Regions from separate parts of the Escherichia fergusonii ATCC 35469 genome, predicted to be linked through region 3. Evidence: predicted binding sites of a transcription regulator. Region 3 holds the regulator's gene; each other region holds the start of a gene.
What was found. Region 3 encodes LexA, which represses DNA repair genes until DNA is damaged. Its sites were predicted from a motif close to TNCTGTATGTACATACAGNA; they were not measured.
Positions count from the first base shown of each region.

Region 1: mutH (DNA mismatch repair endonuclease MutH) is a predicted target of LexA. The motif match lies at 5,188-5,207, and genes of this name have one in related genera.
Region 2: dinG (ATP-dependent DNA helicase DinG) is a predicted target of LexA. The motif match lies at 5,677-5,696, and genes of this name have one in related genera.

Region 1 is NC_011740.1:2,824,369-2,832,100, forward strand. It holds gene thyA (thymidylate synthase) at 124-918, opposite strand; gene lgt (prolipoprotein diacylglyceryl transferase) at 925-1,800, opposite strand; gene ptsP (phosphoenolpyruvate--protein phosphotransferase) at 1,964-4,210, opposite strand; gene rppH (RNA pyrophosphohydrolase) at 4,223-4,753, opposite strand; gene mutH (DNA mismatch repair endonuclease MutH) at 5,436-6,131, shown strand; gene EFER_RS13950 (TerC family protein) at 6,195-6,908, shown strand; gene ygdR (lipoprotein YgdR) at 7,041-7,259, shown strand; gene EFER_RS13960 (NADP(H)-dependent aldo-keto reductase) at 7,367-7,732, shown strand, end outside.
Region 2 is NC_011740.1:2,363,477-2,371,208, forward strand. It holds gene ybiX (PKHD-type hydroxylase YbiX) at 1-289, shown strand, start outside; gene ybiI (C4-type zinc finger protein YbiI) at 363-629, shown strand; gene ybiJ (DUF1471 family protein YbiJ) at 894-1,154, shown strand; gene ybiE (protein YbiE) at 1,168-1,227, opposite strand; gene hcxB (hydroxycarboxylate dehydrogenase HcXB) at 1,296-2,381, opposite strand; gene ybiB (DNA-binding protein YbiB) at 2,522-3,484, opposite strand; gene dinG (ATP-dependent DNA helicase DinG) at 3,512-5,662, opposite strand; gene ybiA (N-glycosidase YbiA) at 5,782-6,264, shown strand; gene rhlE (ATP-dependent RNA helicase RhlE) at 6,496-7,732, opposite strand, start outside.
Region 3 is NC_011740.1:4,229,346-4,237,077, reverse strand. It holds gene dinF (MATE family efflux transporter DinF) at 1-1,255, opposite strand, end outside; gene lexA (transcriptional repressor LexA) at 1,328-1,936, opposite strand; gene EFER_RS20615 (diacylglycerol kinase) at 2,046-2,414, opposite strand; gene plsB (glycerol-3-phosphate 1-O-acyltransferase PlsB) at 2,585-5,005, shown strand; gene ubiA (4-hydroxybenzoate octaprenyltransferase) at 5,062-5,934, opposite strand; gene ubiC (chorismate lyase) at 5,947-6,444, opposite strand; gene malM (maltose operon protein MalM) at 6,622-7,554, opposite strand; gene EFER_RS20590 (maltoporin) at 7,661-7,732, opposite strand, start outside.

The DNA of each region.
Region 1 (7,732 bases), 1.4 Mb from region 3:
TTCGGCGCGCTTTCAGAACTTTTTTATGGGTTGCACAACGTTGCAAAATTTCGGGAAGGCAGCTCGAAGAATTGGCCGGGAGAGAAAAAAACCGACGCACAATGGCGTCGGCTTTGGCAGGATTTAAATCGCAACAGGGGCTTTGATGCCCGGATGCGGATCGTAGCCTTCAATCTCAAAGTCTTCAAAACGGTAGTCGAAGATGGATTCAGGTTTACGTTTGATAATCAACTTCGGCAGAGAACGTGGCTCGCGGCTTAATTGCAGATGGGTTTGATCCATGTGGTTGCTGTAGAGGTGCGTGTCGCCCCCCGTCCAGACAAAATCGCCCACTTCCAGATCACACTGCTGCGCCATCATATGCACCAGTAACGCATAGCTGGCAATGTTAAACGGCAGGCCGAGGAAGACGTCACAGGAGCGCTGATAAAGCTGGCAAGAGAGTTTGCCGTCTGCCACATAAAACTGGAAGAATGCATGGCATGGAGCCAGTGCCATTTTATCCAGTTCGCCTACGTTCCAGGCTGAAACAATAATGCGGCGGGAATCCGGGTCGTTTTTCAGCTGGTTCAGTACTGTAGTGATCTGGTCAATATGACGACCATCCGGCGTTGGCCAGGCGCGCCATTGTTTGCCATACACCGGACCGAGATCGCCGTTTTCGTCGGCCCATTCATCCCAGATAGTGACATTGTTTTCATGCAGGTACGCAATGTTGGTATCACCCTGCAAAAACCACAGCAGTTCGTGGATAATGGAACGCAGGTGGCACCGTTTGGTTGTTACCAGCGGGAATCCCTCCTGCAGGTTAAAACGCATCTGATGACCAAAAATGGAAAGCGTTCCGGTTCCGGTACGGTCGTTTTTCTGAGTGCCTTCGTCGAGCACTTTTTGCATCAGTTCTAAATACTGTTTCATGGTTCCTCAGGAAACGTGTTGCTGCGGGCTGCGACGATATGCCCAGACCATCATGATCACACCCGCGACAATCATCGGGATGGAAAGAATTTGCCCCATGCTGATGTACTGCACCCATGCGCCAGTAAATTGCGCATCCGGCTGGCGGAAAAATTCGACAATAATACGAAACGCGCCATAGCCAATCAGGAACAAGCCGGAAACTGCTCCCATCGGGCGCGGTTTACGAATATACAGGTTGAGGATAATAAACAGCACCACACCTTCCAGCAGCAGTTCGTACAGCTGTGACGGATGACGCGGTAGCACACCATAAGTATCGAAAATGGATTGCCATTGCGGGTTGGTTTGCAGCAGCAAAATATCTTCTGTACGGGAGCCTGGGAACAGCATGGCAAACGGGAAGTTCGGGTCCACGCGGCCCCACAATTCACCATTAATGAAGTTGCCAAGTCGCCCGGCACCGAGGCCAAACGGGATTAGTGGCGCAATAAAATCAGAGACCTGGAAGAAAGAGCGTTTTGTACGGTGAGCGAAAATGAACATCACCACGATTACGCCAATCAAACCACCATGGAAGGACATACCGCCATCCCAGACACGGAACAGATACAACGGATCATCCAGGAACTGTGGGAAGTTGTAGAACAGAACATAACCAATACGTCCACCGAGGAATACGCCCAGGAAGCCCGCATAGAGTAAGTTTTCTACTTCGTTTTTAGTCCAGCCGCTGCCAGGACGATTAGCACGGCGGGTCGCCAGCCACATCGCAAAGATAAAACCAACCAGATACATCAGGCCGTACCAGTGAAGCGCGACGGGGCCAATTGAAAATATGACCGGATCGAATTCCGGGAAATGCAGATAGCTACTGGTCATCTGTCACCACAAGTTATTGTTATCTCGCTGGAAAGGGTCAGCGAATGCAATGCGCACCGCAGGTTACAGGCGCTCCAAAGGTGCGAATAATAGCACAAGGGATCGGGCATATTGCCCGATTAGCTGTAAAAGTAATGCTTCGTTACGTTTTACAGACGGGCTTTTAAAGCCCGCCACGTATCAGTCCGCCTAAGCCGCGCCGCTCCATAAATGCCGCCACCTGATGACGAACTTCGGTTGCCAGTTGCGCTTCCAGACTCCGTTCAGCAAGGTTTTTAGCATCGTCATAATCGATGTTACGCAGAAGATACTTCACGCGGGCAATCGAGCGACCATTCATAGAGAGATGTCGATACCCCATACCAATCAGAATAGCCACACACATCGGATCGCCCGCCATTTCACCACACAGGCGAAGATCGATACCGTATTTCTCCGCTTCCTGAGCAATTACCGCCAACACCCGCAACATTCCAGGATGAAGGCTATCGTAGATATTCGCCACACGGGTATTGTTGCGATCAACCGCCAGAATGTACTGAGTGAGATCGTTCGTTCCCACTGAGATAAAGTCGATCCGGTTGGCCAGGTGCGGCAACATAAAGATCATTGATGGCACTTCCAGCATGATACCAATACGCGGTTTTGGGATCGCGTAACCGATCATTTCTTCAACTTCACGTCCGGCACGCTCAATTAAGCGACGTGCTTCATCTACTTCATCAATGCTGGTGACCATTGGCAGTAGAATGCTGAGATTTCCGGTGGCAGCATTAGCGCGCAGCATCGCACGCACCTGTACCAGAAAGATCTCCGGCTGGTCGAGGGTTATGCGAATCCCCCGCCATCCAAGACACGGATTCTCTTCACTGATGGGCATATAAGGCAGTTGTTTATCTGCACCAACATCCAGCGTTCGCAACGTAACAGGTTTATCGTTGAACATTTGCAACATTCCCTGATACTGCGCCACCTGCTCTTCTTCAGATGGAAAACCGCTTTGTAGCATAAAAGGGATTTCGGTACGGTACAGGCCGATACCGTCAATACGACTGCCTAATTTCTCTTCATGTTCCGGGCTTAAGCCAGCATTGAGCATGACTTTAATGCTTTCGCCGCTTTTCAGCTGTGCCGGGCGATTGACATCATCTTCGGCAATACGGCTAAGTTCGATTTCTTCGCTGATAAGACGCTGATATTCCTGAATTAAAACCGGTTCAGGATCAACTAATAATTCTCCGCGATAACCATCAACAATAAGCGTACGTTTATGAAGCACAGAGGGCTGTATATCGGCCCCCATGACAGTTGGAATACCTAACGCTCGCACCATAATCGCAGCATGAGAGTTTGCTGCGCCATCTCGCACCACAACACCTGCCAGACGATCCTGGGGAAGCTCTGCGAGCGTCGTCGCAGAAAGTTCATCAGCCACCAGGATAAAGCGCTCTGGCCAGGCATTGGTGGCCTGTACGGAATCGTCAAGATGGAATAATAAACGCTGCCCCAATGTACGTAAGTCGCCAGCGCGTTCTTTCAGGTAGTTATCGGTGAGTGCAGCAAACTGCTCGGCAAATTTTTCGATTACCGTTTTCACTGCCCACTCAGCAACCGAACCTTTATCCACTTCGGCAAATAGCTCACGGCGCAAGCGGGCATCAGAGAGCAAGTGGGAATAAAGGTCAAAGATGGCGGCAGTCTCTTTCTGCGCTCCGGCAGAAAAACGCTTACTGTAACGGCGAAATTCGTTTGCCGCCTCTTCCAGTGCTCCGGTCAGGCGCTCACGCTCCAGCGCCGGGTCGAGGGTAGAAGCCTGATAAACCTGTTCCATTAATGGCAGTGTTGCATCCTGCCAGCCTTCTGCAATCGCTACGCCCGGTGCCGCAGGCAAAGCACGGATTCGTGTCTGACGATACTGACCAAACAAGGCGGTCAATTGCGATTGAGAAAGAATGGCTGCCATTTGGGTGGCAAGCGTAACCAGGAAAGATTCTTCGCTTTCGTCGTATTGACGAATTTCCCGCTGCTGGACGACTAATACCCCCAGCAACTGCCGACGCTGAATAATTGGCACGCCAAGGAAGGCGCGAAAACGCTCTTCTTTAACCGAAGGAACATATTTAAAGCTGGGATGTTTTTGCGCATCTGCAAGGTTGATAGGTTCTGCCAGCCTGCCAACCAGGCCGACGATACCTTCATCAAACGCGAGCGCTACAGTGCGACCACGTGGTTTTTTCAGCCCCCGGGTCGCCATAAGGTAGTAACAACGGCGGTCATGATCGGCCAGATAGACCGAACAGACTTCGGTGTTCATCGCAAGACAGATGTCGGTGACCAGAATGTTCAGCGCCTCATTGAGGCGCGGAGCACTGGCAACTTTTTCGACTATTTCGCGCAGGCGAGTGAGCATGATTTGCGTGACTTAACCTCTTTTACGTCGATAAGCAGGTGAGTTTTGTGGCTTCGGCGTATTGTCCTGAAGCGCCATGACTACACTTGCAAACTCTTTCATCACCCTGCGGTAGACATCACGTTTAAATGACACCACCTGTCGGACGGGGTACCAGTAACTAACCCAGCGCCAACCGTCAAACTCTGGAGTACTGCTGGTTTGCATATTGATTTCCGCATCAGCGCTCATCAATTGCAAAAGGAACCACTTTTGTTTCTGGCCGATACACACCGGCTTTGTATCCCAACGCACCAAACGTTTCGGTAACTTGTAACGCAACCAGTTGCGAGTCGAGGCGAGGATCCGCACATCTTTGCGGCTTAATCCAACCTCTTCAAACAGTTCCCGGTACATCGCCTGTTCTGCTGATTCTCCTGGGTTAATCCCGCCCTGAGGGAATTGCCAGGAGTGCTGACCATATCGCCGGGCCCACATAACTTGCCCCTGGCGATTACAAATTACGATACCTACATTTGGGCGGTAGCCATCGTCATCAATCACCGGACTACCTCAACATAAACTTTATATACAAACGATTGTTTCACACTCCAGTGAGGCGGTAAACCACTCTGTTAAAGCGACAGCTTACTAATAACATTTGAATAACTCACAGTTAAAGGCAAAGTTATAAACAGAAGAACGACTGTCAGGCAATTTTATTCACCTTTTCTGTGGATAGAGTTGTGAAGAACTACGGAATTACCACGGGAAAACCAAGAATTTTCTGAACGAGCACGTTGAGTGGGCGTAATTTTTTTTATTTATATTCATATAATTAGATGTGTTTTTTGGCAGGAGTAATAGGAATATGTGATATACATCACATCACCATTTACCGGTGTGGCGAAAATTTAATCGACAACGATTTTATCCACAGAATGCACACCAAAGTGAGTGACAATTCGTACGAAAATTCGATTTACGTCGCACGTCAAGGCTGTAAATCAAACCAGTAGTATGGGTTTTTCACAGTTATCCCAACTTTCTGTGGATAACATGGTGTAAGATCCTGTTTATTTTCAGTGACCAGAATTGGAAAACCGTTAGCGCTGTTGCGCAACAGTATAAAGTCATAGATAAAAAATCATATAAATCATAGCATTGAATATCTCTCAGGGAAAAATATACACTCTGTACACCCGGTATAAAATTGCTGTTTGTTTTTTAATCAAGGTTGAATAGTATGCCCGACATCCGCCCTCTTCTTACATCCCCTGCCTCAGAAGCTGAATTACTTGCTCAGGCACAGCAGCTCTCTGGCTATACCTTAGGGGAGTTGGCAGCCCTTGCCGGGATGGTAACGCCCAAAGATTTAAAGCGGGATAAAGGCTGGATTGGTGTTCTGCTGGAGATCTGGCTGGGGGCCAGCGCAGGGAGCAAACCGGAACAGGATTTCGCCGCACTGGGAGTCGAGCTAAAAACAATTCCGGTGGACAGTCTTGGTCGTCCGCTGGAAACCACATTTGTTTGTGTCGCGCCATTAACCGGAAACACGGGGGTTACCTGGGAAACCAGCCACGTGCGACACAAACTAAAACGCGTCCTGTGGATACCTGTCGAAGGTGAACGAAGCATTCCCCTTGCGCAACGGCGTGTGGGTTCACCATTGTTATGGAGCCCAAATGAAGAAGAAGATCGCCAGCTACGTCTCGACTGGGAAGAACTGATGGATATGATCGTGCTGGGTCGGGTAGAGCGTATCACCGCCCGGCATGGTGAAGTTTTACAGCTGCGACCGAAAGCAGCCAACGCTAAAGCCCTGACCGAAGCCATTGGCGCTAATGGCGAACCGATTTTAACGTTACCCCGCGGTTTCTACCTGAAAAAGAATTTCACCAGTGCATTACTGGCCCGTCATTTTCTGATCCAGCAGCCATAACTTTGATCTGCCGAATTCCGGGCATATAATTATCGCTTCATTTTTTTTGGCAGGGCTTTTTAGATGTTATTTGCATGGATCACCGATCCTAACGCCTGGCTTGCGCTCGGTACGCTGACGCTGCTGGAGATCGTGTTAGGGATCGATAATATTATTTTCCTTTCTCTGGTGGTGGCGAAACTTCCTACGGCGCAGCGCGGTCATGCGCGACGTCTTGGTCTGGCTGCGGCAATGGTGATGCGTCTGGCATTGCTGGCGTCTATTGCCTGGGTGACGCGTTTAACCAATCCGTTGTTTGAGATCTTTGGTCAGGAAATATCGGCACGTGATTTAATCCTGTTGCTCGGCGGCCTGTTCCTGATCTGGAAAGCCAGTAAGGAAATCCACGAGTCTATCGAGGGTGAAGAAGAAGGGCTGAAAACGCGCGTTTCGTCATTCCTCGGCGCCATCGTGCAGATTATGTTGTTGGATATTATTTTCAGCCTTGACTCCGTTATTACCGCGGTAGGTCTGTCGGATCATCTGTTTATTATGATGGCGGCAGTGGTAATTGCTGTAGGCGTAATGATGTTCGCCGCACGCCCGATTGGTGAGTTTGTGGATCGGCATCCGTCGGTAAAAATGTTGGCACTCTCTTTCCTGATTCTGGTGGGCTTTACCTTGATTCTGGAAAGTTTCGATATCCACGTACCGAAAGGTTATATCTATTTCGCAATGTTCTTCTCTATTGCGGTTGAAAGCCTCAACCTGATTCGCAATAAAAAGAATCCGCTCTGACGCACCACACGCTCTCCTGCGGGAGAGCGTCCTCCCCTCTCCTCACAGTTTAAGACTTTCCTGCTTTCAAGATATATAACGTCGGTTTATAAACAGACTATTATCATTTATGGGCTAAATGAGGATAACCGGATGAAAAAATGGGCAGTTATAATTTCTGCAGTCGGGCTGGCGTTTGCTGTTTCCGGTTGTAGCAGCGATTACGTGATGGCAACGAAAGATGGCCGTATGATCCTGACTGATGGCAAACCGGAAATTGATGATGATACCGGGCTTGTGAGCTATCACGATCAACAAGGCAATGCCATGCAGATTAATCGTGATGACGTTTCGCAAATCATTGAGCGTTAAGCAATAAGGTCAGCCTCCTGCTGGCCTTAAGATATTTCACTTTCCCTTTTCCTTTCCCTCTGCCATTTTTATAGTCCTCATGTCGTGATTATAAAAAGGAAACGGCTATGCAATATCACCGTATACCCCACAGTTCGCTGGAAGTCAGCACGCTGGGGCTTGGCACGATGACGTTTGGTGAACAGAACAGCGAAGCCGACGCACACGCACAACTCGACTATGCCGTCGCGCAGGGCATTAACCTTATCGACGTTGCAGAGATGTATCCCGTGCCACCACGCCCGGAAACACAAGGTTTGACTGAAACTTACGTCGGTAACTGGCTGGCAAAACAGGGTAGCCGCGAAAAGCTGATTATCGCCTCAAAAGTGAGTGGACCGTCACGTAACAATGATAAGGGTATTCGCCCGGATCAGGCGCTGGACAGGAAGAACATTCGCGAAGCATTACATGATAGCCTTAAGCGTTTACAG
Region 2 (7,732 bases), 1.9 Mb from region 3:
ACTGGTCGTTAATGACACCTTCGGACAACATCGGGTAAAACTCCCGGCAGGCGATCTGGTGTTGTACCCTTCCAGCAGCCTGCACTGCGTGACCCCCGTAACCCGTGGCGTACGGGTGGCATCATTTATGTGGATCCAGTCGATGATCCGCGATGATAAAAAGCGCGCCATGCTGTTCGAACTGGACACCAATATTCAGTCGCTGAAAAGCCGCCATGGCGAAAGTGAAGAGATCCTGTCGCTGCTCAATCTTTATCATAATCTGCTGCGGGAATGGTCGGAGATCTGACGCTTGAACTGCCCGAGTTCGTCCCTATATTAGCTACACTTAACTGTACAAGCATTGATATGGGGAGGACGATATGGCATCCGGTTGGGCTAACGATGACGCCGTCAACGAACAGATCAACAGTACAATTGAAGATGCGATTGCTCGTGCCCGGGGTGAAATTCCGCGTGGCGAGAGCCTGTATGAATGTGAAGAGTGCGGCGCCCCCATCCCGCAGGCCCGTCGGGAAGCCATTCCTGGCGTGCGCTTATGCATTCACTGCCAACAGGAGAAAGATTTACAAAAACCAGCTTATACAGGATATAATCGCAGAGGTTCGAAAGACAGCCAGTTACGTTAACTGCAACTGGCGGGATGTTTAGTGAGTGTAATTTGTATTTTGCGTGGCATTCCGTGCCTTTAACGCTGCCGTGAGCACCACGCGGTACAAAACGGATTCATAAATACAACAAATAAATGGTTTATCAGTATGTTAGATATCAATCAATTTATTTGAACAAGGCGGTCAATTCTCTTCGATTTTATCTCTCGTAAAAAAACGTGATACTCATCACATCGACGAAACAACGTCACTTATACAAAAATCACCTGCGAGAGATTAATTATGAAAACTATCAATACTGTTGTTGCTGCTATGGCTCTTTCAACTTTGTCATTTGGCGTGTTCGCGGCGGAACCGGTAACGGCATCCCAGGCACAGAACATGAAGAAAATCGGCGTGGTTTCTGCCGATGGTGCATCCACCCTCGATGCCCTGGAAGCGAAACTGGCTGAGAAAGCTGCGGCAGCTGGGGCGAGTGGATACAGCATCACTTCTGCCACCAACAACAATAAATTAAGCGGTACTGCGGTAATTTATAAGTAATTCGTAAGCCGGATCAGGCGTTGACGCTACGTCCAGCAAAAGTATTTCCCTGTCTGTTTGCCGACAGACGCATATGCTCTAACCCTCATTGATCCTATGTTACCCTTGTTTGCCCGTCCGTCACTGGACGGGCTTTTTTTTTTAGCTGGCTAACTGCTGACAGAAAGCCTGCAACGTCTCTTCCGGCATACCAATCTGCCGCGCCGCATCGCAAATGGCCTGCCAGCTTCCCGCGTCCAGTGGAATCCCCAACTCCTGCCGTTCGCAACGCGTGTTCACTTCCCACTCGCCCGGTAGCAAAATCGGCTTATCGTCATCATGCGGCGAGGCTTTCACCCACTCGGCAAAGGCTTCGGTCTGCGCACTACAATCCGGCGCGCCGAACAGTTCCGGGTTGATGATGATAGTGGTCATGCAGTTAATAATGGCATCGGGACTGGTTTGTAACGTTTCCTGATGCGTCGTTTTACCGCCGGAAAGCGCCCCGCCAAGAATTTCACACATCGCCGCGAGGGCGTAGCCTTTATGTTCGGCAAAGGTCAACAACGAACCCAACGGCGACTCCTGCATTACCGCCGGATTTGTCGTCGGTACGCCGTTAACGTCAATCAGACAGCCTGGCGGCACGGGTACGCCTTTATGCCAGGCGACGCGAGTTTTACCAAATGCGATGGCGCTGGTGGCGTAATCGAGCAACAGCGGGAAATTATCTTTACGTGGGAAAACCACACAGAACGGGTTGGTGCCAAAGCGGCTGTCGCGGCCGTGGAACGGCGCGACCATTGGAATACCCACCACGCTAACAAAGTGGATAGAGACAAACCCCGCCGCCGCGCACTGTTCTGCCCAGTAACCAATACGACCGATGTGATGCGAGTTATGTAGCGCCACGGCGGCTATGCCATGCTGATGCGCTTTCTCAATCCCCAGCGCCATCGCTTCGTGTGCCGCTACCTGACCAAATGCGCGATCGCCATCGAGCGTGACCGCCGCCCCCGCCTCTTTAACGATTTTGGCATGGTGGTTAATTTGCAGATGCCCCTGACTCCAGGAGCGCACATAGCTTGGGATCATGCCAATACCATGTGAATCATGCCCTGCCAGGTTTGCCGCGATTAAATGATCGGCGACTAATTTCGCTTCCTGTTCCTCGCTACCCATCTGACGAAATACAGCCTGAATAAAACTGTGCAGCGTCTGAGCATCAAAGCGATGACCACTTTCCATGATTAACTCCTGTTTATGTTATGTGTTTGTTGTTTTTTTATGCTGCACGCCGGGCGCGGGAAGGTCAATAAAGATGCAGGAATTTCATATTGCGGTGGGGTAAAAGCCGGATGACGTGGCTCATCCGGCTGAGATAAAAATTAAAATGCCTGATTAACGCGCGCCAGGCCATCGCTGATAGTTGCCGCTTCCCCCGTAGCCACCAGGCAGCAAGCCATCTGGATTTTCAGCGATTCGGGAATCGGTTCGCTGCCAGCCAGGCAACGCTCAATCCACTGCGCCGTGGTTTCCGGATCTTTTGCTTGTGGCAGTAACTCGCTACCAGCAGGGTCCTGTTTTTCATACAGCACCCGCATTCCTTCGCGGTCAATGAGATTGATCTGCGGGCAGCGCTGCGGATTAGCATACACTTCACCTTCAGTACCATGCATTAGTAGCGCCCGCCCGCCGATATCGCTAAAGAACTTCGCGACGCGTCCAATGTATTCCGGATGCGAAACGCTGGAAAGACGCAGCGCCTCACCTTCGGCAAATGGCGTCGCCAGTTTCGCCAGGGTATGTGCACTGTTACGCACGCCCATCCGCCAGCGCATCGCCAGTTGTTTTTCCAGCGGCGGGCAAAACGCGCCGACAGGCATAAACACCGGTTGATGTTCGTCGAGCTTCGCCTGCGCCTGCCCGCCGTGCAACGTTGGCGTAATACCCATCAGTTCGAAAATGGTTTCTGTCAGCACGCGGGTTGGATCTTCGCTAACCCCGTGAACCACCACAGGAAAACCGAGCTTGTGCAGGAGAATCGCCAACAACGGCGTCAGGTTGGCCTGTTTACGCGCGCCGTTGTAACTGGGGATGACAATCGGCATCGGCTTGTCTGCAGGCGGCGTCAGCTTGATGGTGTGATTTTGCATGGCTTCGTAAAAGCCGAGCATCTCTGCTTCCCCTTCCCCTTTGATACGCAGCGCAATCAATACGCCGCCCAACTCAAGGTCAGGGACTTCACCATTGAGCATATGGGCATACAGACCGCGCGCAGTATCCCGGTCTAAATCGCGCGCGTGGTTTTTCCCGCGCCCGATCTCTTTAATGATTTTGCGATAGTCCATTTACGACTCCTTACCTGACTCACATCATTAACGCCGCCGACGGCGTGGGGATTTCGTTTTTTCTTTCTTTTTAACTATACCTTCAGGGACTTCCGGTTGCTCTATCGGAAATACCGGTAATGCATCCAGTAGCCGCTTGCCGTAGTTTTTGGTGAGCAAGCGTTTATCGTAAATCACCACTTCGCCCCAGCAACCGTGGCTTCGAATCAGTCGCCCAACCTGCTGAATCAGGTTAAACGAGGCGCTCGGCAGGCTTTGCACCTCAAACGGATAGCGGTTGAGGCTTTTCAGCCATTCACCTTCGGTGATCACCACCGGACTGTCGATGGGTGGAAAGGCGATTTTGTGGATATGCACCTGGCTTAACAGATCACCTTTCAAATCAAGCCCTTCGGCAAATGACTGTAAACCCACCAGCACACTACGCTCACCGTTGGCAACGCGTTTGCGGTGCAGTTCAACTAAGCGATAACGCGGCTGATCGCCCTGCACCAGCAGCATCAGACGTAAATCCGTCACATAGTCAAGAAACCGCTGCATCGCACGCCCGCTGGCAAACAGCACTAACATACCGAGATGTTTTTTACTCTCCACCTGCTCACGGAAAAAGGCCGCCATTTCAGCAATGTGCTGCTCTTCGTTGTCGATGGAAGGCTCAACGCGCATCCGGGGAATAACAATTTTGCCCTGTTCGCAGTGGTTAAAGGGCGAATCCAGCGCCACAAAGCGGTCACCCGCTTTCTCTTTCAGCCCGCTCATCTCCTGCAAACGCGAAAAACTGTTCAGCGAACGCAAGGTTGCGGAGGTAACAATAATGTGCGGAATACTGCGCCACAGCAGCCTTTCCAGTTGGTCGCTAACACGAATACCCACACAGTGAAACCACAGATGTAGCTGCCCTTCGCGTTCCTCCCGCGTCGCCCATTTGGTCACCGGCGCACCGGAAGATTGCGCCAGAGAAGCCAGCCGCCAGAGTTTGCTTTGCGCCTCGAACATCCCCAACGCGCGGTTCATCTGCAAAATCAACCGATGCAGGCGTACAATGTCATGGCTGCCGGTTTTCTCACTTAAATCGTTGAGAAATAACTCCGCCAGACCACGCAGCATCTCGGTGAGTTTTGCCAGCCGCTGGCAGATCTCCAGCACTTCATCAGGCAGTTCGCCCATCGCAAAACGGTGCTCCGCCTCCTGACCGGCTGGCATGTAGAGATTGAGAATGTTGTTTAACGAAGCGATAAGCTCATACAACTCTTCACAATGCGCATTCAAACGTTCAGGGATTGCCAGCGGTGGGATCGTCTTCGGGCGAAACTGCTCCATACAGGTAGCAACAAGCTTCGTAAACAAGTCCAGCTGCAGCCGATACCACGGCGCGGTAATTTCGGCGCTCATCTCCAGCGCATCCCGCGCCACATCCGGCAGGTGATGACCTTCGTCCAGCACCAGCAGTAAATTTTTCGGGTCAGGCAATACGGCTTCGCTTTCCATCGCCGCCATCACCAGCGCATGGTTTGCCACCACCACTTCCGCTTCCTGAATTTCCCGACGAGCGACAAAAAACGGGCATTCGCGATAGTAATAACAGTTGCGGTTGAGGCAGCTGGCTTTGTCGGTACTCAAACGACGCCAGAGATCGTCATCAATGGCGATATCCGTATGATCACGCAGACCATCCCATTTATAAGTGTCGAGATCGCCCTTCAACTTCGCACAACGTTTTTGCTCTTCCTGATTGTTCGGCGTCAGTTCGTCGTCAAGAAACGCCAGCAAATCCTGTTGCGTGGGTTCAGTGCTGGCGAGCGCCGTCAGATTACGCGGGCAAACGTAGCGCCCACGCCCGAAAGCGGCTGTAAATTTAAGATCGGGAATGATCTTTTTCAGCAACGGTAAATCTTTGCTGTAGATCTGATCCTGCAACGCCACGTTGGCGGTACTCACCACCAGCGTTTTTTGCTCTTCGCGAGCAATGGCAATGCCGGGGATTAAATAGGAGAGCGTTTTCCCAACGCCGGTGGGTGCTTCAATCGCCAGATGCCGCCCTTCTTCTCCGGCCAGCGTTTTGGCGACGTCCGCAATCATTTGCCGCTGCGGCGCACGGGGAATAAAGTCGGGGATCTGTTCCTGAAGCGCCTTATACCAGGCGGCAATTTGCGCTTTAAGCGCGGCGGTTAATGCCATGAGAAAACCTGAAATACTGTATAAACAGCCAATATTGTGGCATTTTTCGGTTTTCAGGGGTAATGGTTTTTCTGTTTCTGGAAAGCGGCTCGCAATAACCATCAACATAATGCGGTTTAATGCCCGTTCGAGCACAAAGGATCCAACACGTCATGCAAGACACCATCATAAATTTCTACAGCACCGGCGATGACTACGGTGATTTTTCTAACTTTGCCGCCTGGCCCATCAAGGTTGACGGGAAAACCTGGCCCACCTCAGAACACTATTTTCAGGCACAAAAATTCCTTGATGAAAAATACCGCGAAGAGATCCGTCGGGTTTCTTCCCCTATGGTCGCCGCACGCATGGGGCGCGATCGTTCTAAGCCTCTGCGTAAAAACTGGGAGTCGGTCAAAGAACAGGTGATGCGAAAAGCACTTCGCGCTAAATTCGAACAGCATGCAGAACTGCGTGCGCTCTTGCTGGCAACCGCGCCCGCAAAACTGGTTGAGCATACGGAAAACGATGCTTACTGGGGAGACGGTGGTAATGGTAAGGGCAAGAATCGACTGGGCTACCTTTTAATGGAGTTGCGCGAACAATTGGCTATAGAGAAGTAACGTCTCGGTGGCTTATGGGCGGTAAAACAGATAAATTTTTTCCCGTGTTCTCAAATTGCTGACAAGTGCTTGTTGTGAAATGCCGGATGCGGCGTAAACGCCTTATCCGGCCTACAAAAGCATGCAAATTCAATATATTGCAGAGTTCACGTAGGCCTGATAAGCGTAGCGCATCAGGCAGTTTTGCGTTTGTTCATCAGCCTGATGCCGGGCATAGCCCGGCATTAAAGATTACTGCGCAGCGGCAGGTTTACGCGGACGGCGACGGCGTTGTTGCTCGCCTGCCGGTTTGGCATCGCCGAGACGACGAGACGGTTTTTCTGCAGGTTTTGCGCTTGCAGATTTTGAGCCACCTTCTCCACGGCGTGGTTGCTGTTGACCGCGACCACCACCTTGCCCACGACCGCCGCCGCCACGTTGCTGGCGACCGTTCTGGATCGGTTCGGCTTTGATTGACGGGTCCGGCTCATAACCCGGAATCGCAATGCGTGGAATCTCTTTTTTCAGCAGTTTTTCGATATCACGCAGAAGTTTGTGTTCATCCACACACACCAGCGATAACGCTTCACCAGTTGCCGCTGCACGACCGGTACGCCCGATACGGTGGACGTAATCTTCCGGTACGTTTGGCAGTTCATAGTTGACGACGTGCGGCAACTCTTCGATATCCAGACCGCGTGCAGCGATGTCAGTTGCCACCAGAACACGAATATCGCCCGATTTAAAATCGGCCAGCGCACGAGTACGCGCACCTTGCGATTTATTACCGTGGATCGCCGCACTACGGATGCCATCTTTATTGAGCTGTTCCGCCAGATGGTTAGCGCCGTGTTTAGTACGGGTAAACACCAGCACCTGCTGCCAGTTCCCTTTCCCAATCATGTGCGACAGCAATTCGCGTTTGCGTTTTTTATCAACAAAGTGAACATGCTGGGTCACCTGATCAGACGCGGTATTGCGGCGTGCCACTTCGATTTCCAGCGGGTTGTGCAGCAGTTTTTCCGCCAGGTTTTTAATATCGTCTGAGAAAGTGGCGGAGAACAACAGGTTCTGGCGCTTCGCTGGCAGCTTAGTCAACACACGACGGATATCGTGGATAAAGCCCATGTCGAGCATACGGTCAGCTTCATCGAGGACCAGGATTTCTATCTGGTCCAGCTTCACTGCATTCTGATGTTCCAGGTCCAGCAGACGTCCCGGCGTTGCCACCAGCACATCAACGCCGCCACGCAGCTTCATCATCTGCGGGTTGATGCTGACGCCGCCAAACACCACCAGCGAACGAATATTCAGGTATTTGCTGTAATCACGGACGTTTTCGCCAATCTGTGCAGCCAGTTCACGGGTTGGGGTAAGAATGAGCGCACGGACCGGACGACGCCCTTTGGCGTGCGGCTGGCGAGTGATCAGGTGTTGCAACAGCGGCAGCGTAAAGCCCGCTGTTTTGCCAGTGCCGGTCTGGGCGCTA
Region 3 (7,732 bases):
GTGCCAAAAATACGGTTAATGCCAGCCACAAACCATGATTACCCAGCCACGGTAAGGTCAGTAACGTAAGCGCGAATCCTGCTGCTGCGACCGCCATACTATTGCGCATTTCGGCGGCGCGTGTTGCACCAATAAACATGCCATCCAGCAGATAACACCAGACCCCCACCAGCGGCAAAATGACTTGCCAGAAAAGATAATGATCGGCCAGTTGTTGGATCTGGGTTAACGAGGTCAGTAAGGCAATGATATGTTCACCCGCCAGCAAATAAATCACAGAAAACAGCAACGCTACGATCCCCGACTGGCGGCACGCTGCACGCCAGACCTCCAGTAGCTGGCTCCCGTCGCGTGCACCGTACGCCTGACCTGAATGCGCTTCAACCGCGTAGGCAAAACCATCCAGCGCATAGGCGGTAAAGGTGAGTAGCGTCATCAGGACCGCGTTGACGGCGATAATGTCACTTCCCAGTCGCGCGCCAAGAACCGTTATTGCGCCAAAACAGAGTTGTAACAATAACGAACGCAGCATGATATCGCGGTTAAGTGCCAGCAGGCGGCGGAAGTTGCCTCGCCAGGCTGTTTTCAGCATTTCACCGGAGATACCGCGTAGTTTGAGGATTTTACGCACCATTAGCAGACCAATCAGCAATGTTGCATATTCCGCAATAACCGTCGCCAGCGCCGCGCCCTGCACGTTCATATGAAGCCCCATCACCAGCCAGATATCGAGCACAATGTTGAGGATATTACCGACCACCAGCAGAACAACCGGCGCACGGGCATATTGCACGCCAAGTAACCAGCCAAGTAATACCAGATTAGCCAGTGATGCCGGAGCACTTAACCAACGGATTTCCAGAAAGCGTCGTGCCTGTTCCAGTACAGCCTCACTGCCACCGACAATATGTAAAGCAAGAGCGATTATCGGTGTGCGTAACAGAGCAATTAATGCTCCAGCCCCTAATGCCAGCAACAGCGGTTGCACCAGTGCTCGTGCTAAAGCCTGAGGATTTTTTGCACCATAAGCCTGGGCGGTAAGACCGGTGGTGCTCATACGCAAAAACAACAGCAACATAAAGAGAAAGCTGGTCGCCGTTGCCCCTACAGCCACACCGCCCAAATAAACCGGACTATCAAGATGACCAATAACTGCCGTATCGACCAGACCCAGTAACGGGACGGTGATATTGGAGAAGATCATGGGTAAGGCAAGATGCCAGAGTGCTTTATCAGATGAGGTAAGGAATGCCATGCAGACAAGCCTGATGAGAAGAAGTGAAAAACAGACCGCGATGCCTGATGCATCGCGGTATTAAAAGCTTGATTACAGCCAGTCGCCGTTGCGAATTACGCCTACAGCCAGACCTTCAATAGTGAAATTCTGTTGACGAAGATCGACAACAATAGGTTTGAATTCACTGTTTTCTGGCAGGAGTTCGACTTTGTTACCCTGTTTTTTCAAACGCTTAACGGTAACTTCGTCATCAATACGCGCCACAACGACCTGGCCATTACGTACGTCCTGTGTTTTATGTACTGCCAGCAGGTCGCCGTCCATAATACCAATGTCTTTCATCGACATGCCGCTAACGCGAAGTAAGAAGTCCGCATTGGGTTTAAAGAGAGAAGGATCGACCTGATAATGGCCTTCAATATGCTGTTGTGCCAGAAGTGGTTCACCAGCAGCTACACGCCCAACCAGCGGCAGCCCCTCTTCTTCTTCCTGCAACAGTCGGATACCACGCGAAGCACCAGAAACAATTTCAATGACACCTTTACGTGCCAGCGCCTTCAGATGTTCTTCAGCAGCGTTTGGGGAACGAAACCCCAAGCGCTGCGCAATTTCCGCACGCGTCGGTGGCATACCTGTCTGGCTGATGTGATCCCGAATGAGATCAAACACCTCTTGCTGCCTGACCGTTAACGCTTTCATTTCGCCCCCTGGGTGTATATACAGTTATGCTGTGAGTATATACAGCGAAAGGCGAATTTGGAATCACAAAATACACGATAAACGAGAGTTTTAGCGAAATCTGGAAGCATTATCGGAAATGCGACCACAACAGGATGCCCCAGGTTATCAGTGCGACGATAATAGAAAGTAAAACGGCGGCAGACCCCATATCTTTGGCTCGCCCGGAAAGTTCGTGATATTCAGAACCAATGCGGTCAACCACTGCTTCGATCGCACTGTTAAGGATTTCGACAATCATCACCAGCATTACTGAACCAATTAATAATACGCGGGTAATCGCATCGACATCCAGCCAGCAGGCGATGACCACGCCTAGCAATACAGCGACGCTCTCCTGGCGAAATGCTGCTTCATTAACCCATGCAGCACGAAAACCTTTCCAGGAATAGCCTGCTGCTTTGATAATCCGGGTGAATCCAGTGGTATTATTGGCCATTGAAAGAACCTTTTTGCTTTATTAGCGTCAATAAAAAAGAACTGTTTACCCGTGTAATTCGGGTGACAACAACGCGACGCGAAGGTTGAAGGGATACAACAGAATTTCAACCGACTTTCTGCTATCCTTGCGGCGCATTTGCATTATTAACCAGAGGCTTTACATCGTTTATGTCCGGCTGGCCACGAATTTACTACAAATTACTGAATTTACCATTAAGCATCCTGGTAAAAAGCAAGTCTATTCCGGCAGATCCTGCCCCGGAACTGGGGCTCGATACCTCTCGTCCAATTATGTACGTTTTACCGTACAACTCAAAAGCGGATTTGCTGACCCTACGTGCCCAGTGTCTGGCGCACGATCTCCCTGACCCGTTAGATCCACTGGAGATCGACGGTACGCTGCTGCCTCGCTATGTCTTTATTCACGGCGGTCCACGCGTGTTCACTTATTACACGCCAAAAGAAGAGTCGATCAAGCTGTTTCACGACTATCTCGACTTACACCGCAGTAACCCCAATCTCGACGTCCAGATGGTGCCAGTATCGGTAATGTTTGGTCGTTCACCAGGGCGTGAAAAAGGCGAAGTTAATCCACCATTGCGTATGCTCAACGGCGTGCAAAAATTCTTTGCTGTTCTGTGGTTAGGCCGTGACAGCTTTGTGCGTTTCTCGCCGTCCGTTTCTTTACGCCATATGGCGGATGAACACGGCACGGATAAAACTATTGCTCAGAAACTGGCACGTGTCGCGCGTATGCACTTCGCTCGTCAGCGACTTGCAGCAGTTGGCCCGCGCCTGCCTGCCCGTCAGGATCTGTTTAATAAACTGCTCGCCTCCCGTGCGATCGCCAAAGCGGTAGAAGACGAAGCGCGTAGCAAGAAAATCTCCCATGAAAAAGCGCAGCAAAATGCCGTCGCATTGATGGAAGAGATCGCAGCTAACTTCTCTTATGAGATGATCCGTCTTACCGACCGTATTCTCGGTTTTACCTGGAACCGTCTCTATCAGGGCATTAATGTTCATAATGCCGAGCGTGTACGGCAACTGGCGCACGATGGTCATGAAATTGTTTATGTGCCGTGCCATCGCAGCCATATGGACTACTTGCTGCTTTCCTATGTGTTATATCACCAGGGGCTGGTACCGCCACATATTGCCGCCGGGATTAACCTGAACTTCTGGCCAGCAGGGCCGATTTTCCGCCGTCTGGGGGCATTTTTTATCCGCCGTACCTTTAAGGGCAATAAACTCTACTCTACTGTATTCCGTGAATATCTGGGTGAGCTGTTTAGCCGTGGCTATTCTGTAGAGTATTTTGTTGAAGGGGGCCGTTCACGTACTGGTCGTCTGCTGGACCCGAAAACCGGTACGTTGTCGATGACCATTCAGGCAATGTTGCGTGGCGGTACTCGTCCTATTACCTTAGTGCCGATTTACATCGGTTATGAGCACGTGATGGAGGTGGGCACCTACGCGAAAGAACTGCGTGGGGCAACCAAAGAGAAAGAGAACATGGCGCAGATGCTGCGTGGTCTAAGCAAGCTGCGTAATCTCGGTCAGGGCTATGTCAATTTTGGCGAACCCATTCCGTTGATGACCTATCTCAACCAGCACGTACCAGAATGGCGCGAATCTATCGACCCGATCGAAGCGGTGCGTCCGGCCTGGTTAACACCGACGGTAAATAACATTGCTGCCGATTTGATGGTGCGTATTAATAACGCCGGGGCGGCTAACGCCATGAACCTGTGTTGTACTGCGTTACTGGCATCTCGTCAGCGTTCACTTACCCGTGAGCAATTGACCGAGCAGTTAGATTGCTATCTTGATCTGTTACGCAATGTGCCGTACTCCCCCGATGCGACTGTACCTTCTGCCAGCGCCAGTGAACTGATTGACCACGCGCTGCAGATGAATAAGTTTGAGGTGGAGAAAGACACCATTGGTGACATCATCATTCTGCCGCGTGAACAGGCAGTGTTGATGACCTATTACCGCAACAACATTGCACATATGCTGGTACTGCCTTCGTTGATGGCAGCAATTGTCACGCAGCACCGTCACATCTCCCGTGAGGCATTGTTGCACCACGTTGAAGTGCTGTACCCAATGCTGAAAGCTGAGCTGTTCCTGCGTTGGGATCGCGACGAATTACCAGATGTTATTGATGCACTGGCGCGTGAGATGGCGCGTCAAGGGCTGATTACCCTGCAAAATGACGAGTTGCAAATTAATCCTTCACACTCCCGCACATTGCAGTTGCTGGCCGCTGGTGCACGCGAAACATTGCAGCGTTATGCCATCACTTTCTGGCTGCTAAGCGCTAATCCGGCAATCAACCGCAGTTCGCTGGAGAAAGAGAGTCGCACCGTGGCGCAACGTCTGTCAGTGTTGCATGGCATTAACGCGCCGGAGTTCTTCGACAAAGCAGTGTTCAGTTCTCTGGTACTGACTCTGCGTGATGAAGGTTACATCAGCGATAGTGGCGACGCCGAACCGGCAGAGACATTGAAGGTGTATCAGATGCTGGCGGAGTTGATTACGTCTGATGTGCGTCTGACGATTGAAAGTGCGACGCAGGGCGAGTAAATCAAGATAATAAAAAACCGGTCAAGTGACCGGTTTTTTTTATTAAATTAACAAAATCAAAAATGCCAGTAACTCATTGCCAGCCCTAAAAACAGCACCAGGCCAACATAGTTATTATTCATAAACGCCTTAAAACAGGCTTCACGCTCACGGTTGGCAATCAGCTTTTGTTGATAAACAAACAGACCACCTGCAACCAGAATCGACCAGTAATAGCCCCAGTCTAGGCCGTTAAGCCAACCAATCAGCGCCATTAATACCATCACGCCAATCTGTAATACGCCGATAATAAATTTATCGTATTGCCCAAACAGGATCGCCGTGGATTTAATGCCAATTTTAACATCGTCATCGCGGTCAACCATCGCGTACTGAGTATCATAAGCAACTGCCCAAAGGATATTCGCAAGGAACATCAACCAGCAGCTAAGCGGCACCGACTCACTAACCGCAGCAAAAGCCATAGGGATCGACCAACCAAATGCCGCGCCCAATACCACTTGCGGTAAATGCGTGTAGCGCTTCATAAATGGGTAAACCCAGGCCAGTGCCAGTGCGGCTACAGATAACAGAATCGTCATCGTGTTCAGTGTCAGTACCAGCAAAAATGCCAGCAGCACCAACACCACAAACAACGTCCGGGCTTCTTTTTCGGTTACCGCACCGCTGGGCAACGGTCGGTTTGCGGTGCGTTTAACATGACCGTCAAATTTACGATCAGCATAATCGTTAACCACACACCCGGCGGCCCGCATTAGCCAGACTCCAGCCACAAATACTGCCAGAATCCACAATGGTGGCACGCCTGGTGTAGCCACCCAAAGTGCCCACAGGGTTGGCCAGAGCAGTAGTAACGCGCCAATTGGCTTATCCGTACGCATTAAGCGGTGAAACGCCAACAGCTTATTCTGCGTCAGACTCCACTCCATCTTTATTTCCTCTTAGTACAACGGTGATGCAGGCAAAAACAGTTCAGTAAGCATCAGGGGCTTACCGCTTAACCGCAGACGTGAACGCCGCCCCCATAGCTCTGCATCACGACCAATCTCAATAAAATCACGGCTCAACGTTGATGATGTAAACAGGTAGCGCCCCAACGGGGTCTTACCCAGTTTTTGTAATGCCAGTTCAGGGCCAGATAACGTTGATTCTGGCACCACAGTGCGCCCCGCAAGCCAGGGTTCACCATCTGCGCAAAGTAAAATTTCCCGCAGCCAGTAGCGAGGCTCTTGCGGCAACTGCGATAACTCCAGGGCAACATCTTGTTGCCCGACAAAGCCTTCGCGGATTACTGTCACGCTCACCTTTTTTCCCTGCTGCTCAAAACGTTTGGTCATGGAATCTTCCAGTAATAACCAGTCGAGTTGTGCGGGATCAAGCGCCGGAATCTCAGCAAAATAGCGCAGCGCACGCAGTTGCGTTAACGCGGGATGTGACATGCGAACTCTCCGTTCTATAACGTGAAGGCATTGTATCGCAGAAAAGAGATTACGGGAGAAGGAAACAAAATTAAGTGATCTATTGCGCAACAAAAACGCAACAATCGCAAAAAATGATAAAAAAAGGTGCGCCAGAAGACGCACCAGTTGTTGCAAAATCAGCACTGCGGGGAGTGGTTACCCCTTGCCTTTTACACTGCTGATAAAAGTGGAACGGGCAGAGGTCGAGCCCAGACGTTCAGCTTCATCAAGCAGTTTCAGCGCTTTATCGACATCACCTTTTGCCACCGCCTCTTTGATCGCCTGATTAAAGTAGCTTTCGGTATCTGTCAGCATCGGTTCGCTTTTCTTCGCTGGTGCTGGCGTTGCTGTCGGTGCTGGTGCTGCATAAGCAGGCGCAGCAGTGTTGCCTACAGTGACCGGCCCCGGACCGGAAGAACCAAACAGTGGCCCAACCAGAACGCTGGAGCTGCTATTGGTTTTCACTTTCAGTTTCAGCAAACCATCAGTGGTATGGCGGGCAATCGGATCAGGAATATCCGGTACGGCGTTACCCACGCCTTTGGCATAGGCTTTTGCCGGATCAATCAGTTTTGTGGTTTGCTGGAGATCTTTCTCAGTAGTAAAGACCAAAACATAAATTTTCTGCTGACCCAAAGCAGGCGTCAGGCGCATTACCCCTTCAAGACGATCGGCGCTCATTACACCAGGCTCCTGGTAGGTAAAATAGCTGCTGGGGAAGTAAGCAGAAGGCGTCATGTTCTGATCAAGAATTAATACGTTCGGTGCAAATACGCTGGTTTGCTTATTCACTTCGCTGGTCAGCGTCAATGTCAGTTCACCGATATTAGCCGGTACGCTATACGCCGCAACCGGGCCGCTGATACCTGCTACGTTCAGTTGTTGGCCGCCCGTTGCCAACTGTGTGGTCTGGACTTTAGCTTGATCGACGGGCGTCCAGGTCAGTTGTTGCAGCGCAGCGGTGGGAATAGCGGGGGCATCGCTGGTGTTTTGCGGTACGTAGTTAACGTCTGCCAGAGTGATTCCCGGTGCGCCAGCCAATAGCCCTACAGATAAACAAAGGGCGACGAGACTTTTTTTCATTTTCATTGTTATCACCTCAGAAAGCGGGGGTCAGGCGGTAGCCAGGCAATAGCGCGCCAAACCCGATAAACAGAGGGGCTTACGCCCCTCATCAGGTCAGGTTAGTGCGTTATTACCACCAGATTTCCATCTGGGCACCGAAGGTCCACTCGTCGCTGTCGCCACGACCGAAGCTACCGCCTTC